2 regions of the Paenibacillus sp. RUD330 genome follow, and region 1 is predicted to be linked to the other one. Evidence: riboswitches for the same ligand, from Rfam matches in the RefSeq annotation. Region 1 holds a riboswitch; the other holds the start of a gene.

Region 1 (4,411 bases):
ATGGCTGCTCATGCGCGCGCCTCCTTCGTCAGGCCGCCAAGCGCGGCGGCGAATGCGTCGATCTCTTCCTTCGTGCGCTTCTCGGTTACGGCGACGAGCATATGGCCCTCAAGCTCCGGGTAAGCGGAGCCGAGATCGAAGCCGCCGAGGAAGCCCTCGGCGAGCAGCCTGCTGTTCAGCTCCTTGGCCGATGCGCCTTCCGGCAGAGAGACCACGAATTCATTGAAGAAAGGAGCGGAGCCGAACGGCAGGCCGATTCCTTCCACCGAACCGAGCGTCTTGGACGCGTAATGCGATTTGCGGATATTGAGCTCGGCGGCTTCGCGGATGCCCTGCTTGCCCATCACGCTGAGATAGATGGAAGCGCACAGGGCGAGCAGCGCCTGGTTCGAGCAGATGTTGGACGTCGCCTTCTCGCGGCGGATATGCTGCTCGCGGGCTTGCAGCGTCAGCACGAAGCCGCGCTTGCCGTCGAGATCCTTGGTCTGGCCGACGATGCGTCCCGGCATGCGGCGCATGAGCGGCTCGGCCACCGAGAAAAATCCGCAGGTCGGTCCGCCGAGGGAGGAAGGGATCCCGAGCGGCTGGGCATCGCCGACGACGATGTCGGCGCCTAGCGCTCCGGGGGATTCCAGCAAGCCGAGCGAGAGCGGGTTGCTGCTCACGACGAGCAGCCCTTTGGCATGGTGGATGATCGGCTCGATCGCCGCCAGATCCTCGATGCAGCCGAAGAAGTTCGGCGACTGCACGAGCACGGCGGCAGTCTCGCCGCCAGCGACGGCGGAGCGGAGCGCTTCCAGGTCGGTGACGCCGTCTTGGAAGCCGACTTCTACGAGCTCAAGCCCGAGGCCGCGGGCGCTCGTGCGCAAAATCTCGCGCGCCTCGGGATGTACGGCGCGCGAGACGACGATGCGCTTGCGGCGGGTGTGGGCGGAGGCAAGCGCCGCCGCCTCGGACAAGGCGGTCGCGCCGTCGTACATGCTGGCGTTGGCGACGGCCATGCCGGTCAGCTCGCAGATGTAGGACTGGAACTCGAAAATCGCCTGCAGCTCGCCTTGGCTGATTTCCGGCTGATATGGAGTATAAGCGGTATAGAATTCCGAGCGGGAGATCATATGGTTGATGACGACGGGAATATGGTGGTCGTAGAGACCGGCGCCAAGGAAGCTCGTCGTCGTTTCGTGATCGGCGTTGCGGCCGGCAAGCTCCTTCAGATGGCGGAGGAGAGCCCATTCGTCGAGCGCGCCCGACATCGGCAGCGTGCCCTTGTAGCGGATGGATTGCGGAATGTCGCGGAACAGGTCTTCCAGGGCGGCCGCGCCGATCGTCTGCAGCATTTCCTGCTGGTCCTGCTCGGTCATGGGGATGTAGCGATGCTGGGTCGTCATGAAGGGTTTGTCACTCCTTGGCAGATGCGGGCGATGCCGCGTTTCGTTTGTAGAAAGGGGCTTTGACGACTGCGGCCTTCAACCGCTTGCCGCGGATGTCGACCTCGACCTCGGTGCCGACCGCGGCATGCTCGGCCTGGATCAGCGCGAGTCCGAGATTGCGCTTCAGCGTCGGCGACTGGGTGCCCGATGTCACCTCGCCGATCAGCTGCTCTCCGGCGTAGACCTGGTAATGGGCTCGCGGGATGCCCCGCTCCAGCAGCTCGATGCCGACCAGCTTGCGGGGCACGCCGGCTTCCTTCTGCGCAGCGAGCGCGTCCCGGCCGATGAAGTCCCCCGCATCCAGCTTCACGAAAAATCCGAGTCCGGCTTCCAGAGGGGATATGTCGGCCGACAGCTCCTGGCCGTACAGCGGCAGCCTCGCCTCGAAGCGCAGCGTATCGCGCGCGCCGAGACCGGCCGCCTCGAGGCCGAGCGGAGCGCCTGCTTCCATGAGGGCGCGCCACAGCTTGGCGGCGTCGGCGGCCGGAGCGTACAGCTCGAAGCCGTCCTCTCCGGTGTAGCCGGTGCGTGAGAGCAGCAGCTCGACGCCGCATACAGCCGCCTTCGGCAGGAACTCGAACGGCTTCAGCCCGCCCCAGGCGGCATCCGTGCAGCGGTCCAGAATCTCTCCTGCAAGCGGACCCTGCAGAGCGATCAGCGCCGTGTCGTCGGAGCGGTCCTCCACCGTGACGTCCCCGATCAGATGCTCCCGCAGCCAATCGAAATCCTTGCCGATGTTGGAGGCGTTGACGACGAGCATGTACTGGTCCTCGCTGATCCGGTAGACGAGCAGATCGTCGACGACGCCTCCGTCCGGATAACACATGAGCGTGTATTGGGCAGAGCCGTCCTTCAGCTTGGACACGTCGTTCGTCGTCACGCGCTGCAGGAAATCGCCGGCGAACTGGCCGGTGACGAGGAACTCGCCCATATGGGACACGTCGAACAGTCCGGCGCGCTGCCGGACAGCCTCATGCTCCTTCAGAATGCCGGTGAACTGAACCGGCAAGTCCCAGCCGCCGAAGTCGATGCAGCGGGCTTCGCCGTATTCCTTGTAGAGGGAATGGAGCGGGGTCGTGCGCAGATTGGCCATGGTAGTCCTCCCTTTGTATGCTGAGTGCTCGAAAGTTAAGCCTGTTCGCTGATCAATCATCTTCCCCTTGCAAGCCTTCAACGCCCGACTGATGGAAAAGCCGTCCTTGGCGCATAATGAAAGGGAGAAAAGCAAAAAGGACAGCGCAGGAAAAACAACGCCGTGCCGGCTGAAAAAAATCAGCCACGCTTAACGTGTCATCCATGCTCTGTCCTTGGTACCTGAGAGTTACCCTGCGCATTCGTCTCCGCAGGTTTCCCCTTGGGTGACGTCGGCGAAGCGGCGGGGCCGCAAGCTTCCGTTCTCTCCAGAGGCGCGTCCCGCAAAGGTCCTTCTGCCTGAGAGATTCCCCTGCCGGGCAGGGTTACTCCTTCGGCGCCGCTTCATGTACCGGCGATCTCTCCCGTTGCGTTCATCCGCATATTCAGTTACAACCAGTTTTACAGATGGGACAACCCTGTGTCAACAGAATTTCAGCCCAAAAGACATGCCGAGTGAGTTATGTTGACACAGCCGCCTGTGATCGTTTACGCTTTGCGCATAGATTGCCAAACCAGGCCATGATGGGAAAGGATGAGCGTCCAGTGAGTGAGATTCGCGCAGGATTGGGCTATACGGAGGAGCATGAGTGGGCGGAAGCGGCAGGAGAGACGATCGTTCGGATCGGCATTACGGACCATGCCCAGCATCAGCTCGGGGACATCGTGTTCGTCGAGCTGCCTCAGGCTGGAGACAGCGTTGAAGCGGGACAGCCTCTTGGGACCATCGAGTCCGTCAAAACGGTGTCCGACCTGTATTCCCCCGTCAGCGGAACGGTCGTCCGAGTCAACGAAGAGCTGGGCGACTCGCCGGAGCTCGTCAACAACGATCCTTTTGCCGGCGGCTGGATGATCGAGATCGACACGGGCGCCGACGCGAAGGCGGCTGTAGCGGCGCTGCTGGACGCGGAAGCTTATGCCAAGCTGACGGACTAGGCTCCCGTACAGCGGAGGAGGGCGCGATTTGCGCTCTCTTCTTGCCGCTTGCGGATGTCCGCGTTCCATGCGCGGCTCGGTAAAGATTGACTAAAGGCATCCGGCCCGTTGACCGGATGCCTTTTTTTGTGGTTTCATTGACTAGACCGATCGTTCTAATTCGAAAGGAGCTCCTATGGCCGACCGCAATCATACCCGGGATCGGATCGTCGAGACGGCATCCCGCTTGTTCCTGCTGCAGGGCTATCATGCCACCGGTTTGAGCCAGATCGTCAAGGAAAGCAAGGCGCCAAAAGGCTCGCTGTATCACTTTTTCCCTGAGGGCAAGGAGCAGCTCGCCATGGAATGCATCTCGCTGTCCAAACGTGCCGTGCTGGATTCGCTGCGGAGCTGCATGGAGAGCGAGCCGTCGGTATCGAAGGCTCTTCAGGCTTTCGTGCGGGGCATTACGGAAAGCGCAGGATCATTTGCCGAATGCATTCCGTTCAGCTTCTGGATGTTCGTGGAGACAAGCGGCATCAGCGACGATCTGAGGCAGGCTTGCCAGACGGTATTCTCCGAATGGCAGGGAAGCCTGGAGGCGGCTCTGCAGCAAGGAGGCCTGGATCCTGAATCGGCCGGCAAATCGGCGATTCTGATCATTTCCATGCTGGAGGGCGCCGTCATTCTCGCGATGACGAACAACGACACCCGGCCGTTCCGGCTCGTGGAGGAATTCATGCCTGTGCTTGTGAATGGAACACATGGAGGGGTCGGAAACTAAACAGAGACAAAGGACGGGGAAACCTGTCCCAGGAGGGAAATCAGAATGGAAAAAACAATGGGAGCAGCCGCTGCTCCTCAAGAAGGAGCTTCCTTCAAGGTCGTTCCGATCATGACCGCTCTGCTGCTTGCCGGATTCATCGGCATGTTCA
Region 2 (4,411 bases), 1.6 Mb from region 1:
GCATGCTCGTAAAAGCTACATGCTCGTAATGATATGGTCCACGATTCCATATTCCTGGGCCTCTTCGGCGGAAAGGAACGTGTCGCGGTCCGTATCCCGCTCGATGCGCTCCAGAGGCTGGCCGGTGCGCTCCGCCGCAATCCGGTTCATCTTGTCTCTCAGCTTAAGGATGCGCGTGGCGGAAATGGCGATATCGCTGGCCTGGCCCTGCGCTCCTCCTGAAGGCTGATGGAGCATGACCTCGCTGTTCGGCAGCGCTCCCCGCTTGCCCTTCGTTCCCGCGAGCAGGAGCCAGGCCGCCATGGAAAAGGCCGTGCCGGTGCAGAGCGTCCGGACATCCGGTTTCACGAACTGCATCGTGTCGTAGATGGCGAGGCCGGCGCTCGTGGAGCCGCCCGGGCTGTTGATGTACATATGAATGTCCTTGTCGGGGTCATCGGCGGCCAGGAACAGCAGCTGCGCGATGATCGCGTTGGCCATATTGTCCTCGATCGCCGTGCCGACGAAAACGATGCGGTCTTTCAGCAGCCGGGAATAAATATCATAGGAGCGTTCCCCCTTGTTGGTCTGCTCCACGACATAAGGGATATGGGTCACAGGTCGTCATCCTCCTTCGCTGGATGGGTCGGAATGGTTTTGCCACTGGTAAACGGATGCGGGGAGGGAAAGGATACGGCTGGAACGCGGAAAAGAAATTCCCCGGCCTTCCGTATCCTTTTGGCAGGATCATTCGTTTACCGGTCAGAATATCTATGCGTATCGAAAGGGGATGCCGCCGATGGAGACGGAGACGGAGCTGGAGCTGGAGCTGGAGGAGGAGCGCGCGGCGCTGAGAAGATATTGCCTGGCGCTGACCCGCAGCGCCTGGGAAGCGGAGGATCTGGAGCAGTCGGCCTGGTGCAGGGCGCTGGCCGCCCCGATCTGGCGGGAGCATGCCAACCGTCAGGCGCTGCTTCTGCGCATCGCCCGGAACCTGTGGACGGACCACTTGCGCAGGGAAGCTCTCCATCGCCGAACGCTGCCCGAGCTGCAGGAGGCGGAGGCCGTCCAGCCTGCGGCTAGCTGGGAGCTGGAGGAGCTGCTGCGCCCGCTGGAGCTCCGCTTGTCTCCTCTGCAGCTGTCGGTATGGCTGCTGCGCGAGGTCATGAACCGTTCGATCCGCGAGACGGCGGAGCTGCTTCTGACGACGGAAGGCGCGGTGAAAGCCGCCTTCCACCGGGCCCGGCGCGCGCTTGACGGCGTCAGGCGCGATCTGCAAGCAGGCGGCCTGCGGGAGCCGGCCGACGAAGCGCTCATGGCGCGGCTGCGCGGCCTGGCCGCTGCGGTGCGGACGGACGATGCGGCCGCCATCGCAGCGCTCGCCGAGCAGGATGTGCTGGAGCCGGCCGTGGCGGTCGGCATCATCGGCGCCAGCGCCCATTCCGCCGCAGCGCATCGGGGACCGCAGGCGATGCTTGGCGGAAGCGGCTTCTACGCCTCCGCCGGCGGCTGGACGTCGTACGGCATGGCGGGCTGATTCGATTTTGATCAATTGCCGATTCAACCGGCTATGAGCCATAGTTGAGACATAGTCGGCTGGTTTGTCGGAAGTATGGTGCAGGAACTTTTGGAAGGAACTTTTGTGCGGCAGACCGTTGCCAGGAGGAGAATTCGGGTGTTCTTCAGACGGTGTATCGGACATACGATCCGTTAGTTAGGGATTTTTTTCGATTTCGTCGAATTATCGGACATAGGTTCCGCTATTTGGGGTAAAACAGCCCGTTTTGAGTTGTTTTCTCCGAAATAAGGGATCCTATGTCCGTTAAATTTTTTTGAACGGTGATTTTGGTTGAAATAGCGGATCGTATGTCCGATACGAGAGAAGTTGTGGTTTTAACGATAGTCGGAACACACCGGCACCTTGGTGCAAGCCCCGGTCAATCTGCCGCGCACCCCGCCAAGCAGCAAGCCCCGCCCAATCTGCCGCGACCCCCGCCAATCTGTCCCAGCCCCGGCCCCAATCGGCAAGAACACACAGCCTGCCCGCAGATCCGGCCTCGTAAGTCGCACACTTCTATCCCGCCGCGTGCAGCGACATGACCGCCTTTTCGCGTAATTGCTGCGGCCGGCCGACCTGCCCGCGGACTGCGGGTTGAAGATGGCCGCGCTCCTGCATATAATGGGTGTAGATAACGTTTGCAATCTTGACGAAATCCTTAATTGAATAGAGCGGATGAAGGCAGCGGGAGAGACTACCTGTAACACGGGGCGGCGCCGAAGGAGTAAGCCCTGGGGACAGGGTGAATCTCTCAGGCAAAAGGACCTTTGCCGGACGCATCTCTGGAGAGAATTCCAAGCCCGCGCACAGGCGCGCATGGAATCACCCAAGGGGAAACTCGCGGAGCGGGAAGCGAGGCAACTCTCAGGTACAAAGGACAGAGCGGAAGAATCGCGGGAACGGGCGGCACGCCCTTCTTTCGGCGCATTCTTCTGCTCTGTCCCTTTTTTCGGCTCTTGCAACAACTCATTTTCGGCCTCTACAACAACTCAAGACGAAGGAGAATGGCTGTGCGGTTCAAAGACGTGTTTTCCATTATCGGTCCGGCCATGGTCGGACCTTCCAGCTCCCATACGGCGGGAGCGGCGCGAATCGGGCTTGCGGGGCGCAGGCTGCTGGGCGAGATGCCGCAGGAAGCGAAAATCTCCTTTTACGGCTCCTTCGCGGCCACCTATCAAGGACATGGCACGGATACAGCCGTCACAGGCGGACTCATGGGCTTCCATACGGATGACCCGCGCCTGCCCGATTCGGTCGAGCTGGCCGAGGAAGCGGGAATGGACCTGGTGTTCCAGGAGGGGAAAGGGCTGTTCCCCCATCCCAACACGGTCCGGCTCGATCTGACCGCTGCGGACGGAGGCCGCAGGCTGTCTCTGCTCGGCACTTCGATCGGCGGAGGCAATGTGGAGGTCGTGGAGGTGAACGGCTTCGCGGTGAAATTCAGCTGCTCGTACCCGACGCTGCTCATCCGGCACCGGGACCAGCCGGGCGTCATCGCGTCTCTCTCGGCGGCGCTGCAGGAGGAAGGGCTCAATATCGGCGGGCTGTCGCTCAGCCGCATGGAGCGCCAGGGCGAGGCGCTGGCCGTGGTGGAGCTGGACGCTCCGGTGAAGGCGGGACTGATGGAGCGGATCGGCCGAATGCCGCATGTGCTTCAGACGGATTATATGGATTTGAACGATGACAGGGGGAACGACGATGAACTTCCGGACGCTGAAGGAACTGAGTGAGCGCTGCGGCGAAAGCGGCCTGAGCATCGGCCGTCTCATGCTGGAGCAGCAGTCGCGCGAATCGGGCCGCGAGCCCGGGGTGGAATTCGCGGCGATGAAGGACTATTACGGCATCATGAAGGAAGCCGTCCATAACGGCCTGACGCGCGACACAACTTCCCGCAGCGGCCTGACCGGGCTCGATGCCCAGCGGGTCGCGGCTTACAACGCGGCCGGGGAGCCGAGCCTCGGCGGCGATGCAGGGCGCGCCATGGCGTATGCGCTGGCCGTGTCGGAGGTGAATGCTTCCATGGGCCGCATCGTGGCGACGCCGACAGCAGGCTCCTGCGGCATTATCCCCGGCGTCTTCGTCAGCACGCAGGAGCGCTTCGGTTGGAGCGATGACGAGATGACCTACGGCCTGTTCGCGGCCGGCGCAATCGGTTATGTCATCGCGAACAATTCGTTCGTATCCGGCGCCGAGGGCGGCTGCCAGGCGGAGGTCGGCTCCGCGATCGGCATGGCGGCCGGAGCGCTTGCGGAGCTGCGCGGCGGCACGCCGGGCCAGGCTGTACACGCGGTCGGGCTCGCGCTGAAGAACTCGCTGGGCCTGATCTGCGATCCGGTCGGCGGGCTGGTGGAGATTCCGTGCATCGTGCGCAACGGCTTCGGCGCCGTTACGGCGCTTGCGGCTGCCGATATGGCGCTTGCCGGCGTGCGGAGCGTCATTCCTTCCGACGAGGTCGTGCAGGTGATGCTGGAGGTCGGCGCTGCGATGCCGGAGAAGCACCGCGAGACTGCGGGCGGCGGGCTGGCGCAGACGCCTACCGGCAAGAAGCTCATGAGCGAGCTGCGCAAGAAAGGCCGCCCTCTGCGCAAGGCGGAGGATCAGGACGGCAATACGGAAGCTTGACCGAAATCCGAATTCAAAGCCTCCTCGCGGAGGCTTTTTTTGCGCGCTGAATCGAGGCTGGAACCGCCGTCAGGCTGAGCATCATGACGTGCCGATATGCTGCTCAAATGCCTCTCGAATGCTGCTCAAATGCCTCTCGAATGTCTCTCGAATGCCTCTCGAATGCCTCTCAAATGCCTCTCAAATGCCTCTCAAATGCCTCTCGAATGCCTCTCGAATGCCTCTCAAATGCCTTCTCAAATACCTCTCGAA

Evidence for each region. A riboswitch is a leader RNA that binds a small molecule or an ion and turns the genes downstream of it on or off. The one in region 1 is predicted to bind glycine.
Region 2: it holds a riboswitch for glycine, as region 1 does, so the genes downstream of both, sdaAB (L-serine ammonia-lyase, iron-sulfur-dependent subunit beta) here and gcvT (glycine cleavage system aminomethyltransferase GcvT) in region 1, are expected to answer to the same signal.

What each region holds. Positions count from the first base shown of each region.
Region 1 is NZ_CP022655.2:4,503,062-4,507,472, reverse strand. Features, by position in the region: gene gcvPA (aminomethyl-transferring glycine dehydrogenase subunit GcvPA) at 9-1,388, opposite strand; gene gcvT (glycine cleavage system aminomethyltransferase GcvT) at 1,399-2,523, opposite strand; glycine riboswitch at 2,730-2,836, opposite strand; glycine riboswitch at 2,840-2,939, opposite strand; gene gcvH (glycine cleavage system protein GcvH) at 3,108-3,497, shown strand; gene CIC07_RS20630 (TetR/AcrR family transcriptional regulator) at 3,673-4,260, shown strand; gene CIC07_RS20625 (DHA2 family efflux MFS transporter permease subunit) at 4,318-4,411, shown strand, end outside.
Region 2 is NZ_CP022655.2:508,114-512,524, forward strand. Features, by position in the region: gene clpP (ATP-dependent Clp endopeptidase proteolytic subunit ClpP) at 16-597, opposite strand; gene CIC07_RS02295 (RNA polymerase sigma factor) at 779-1,516, shown strand; glycine riboswitch at 2,213-2,314, shown strand; glycine riboswitch at 2,315-2,428, shown strand; gene sdaAB (L-serine ammonia-lyase, iron-sulfur-dependent subunit beta) at 2,542-3,267, shown strand; gene sdaAA (L-serine ammonia-lyase, iron-sulfur-dependent, subunit alpha) at 3,236-4,159, shown strand.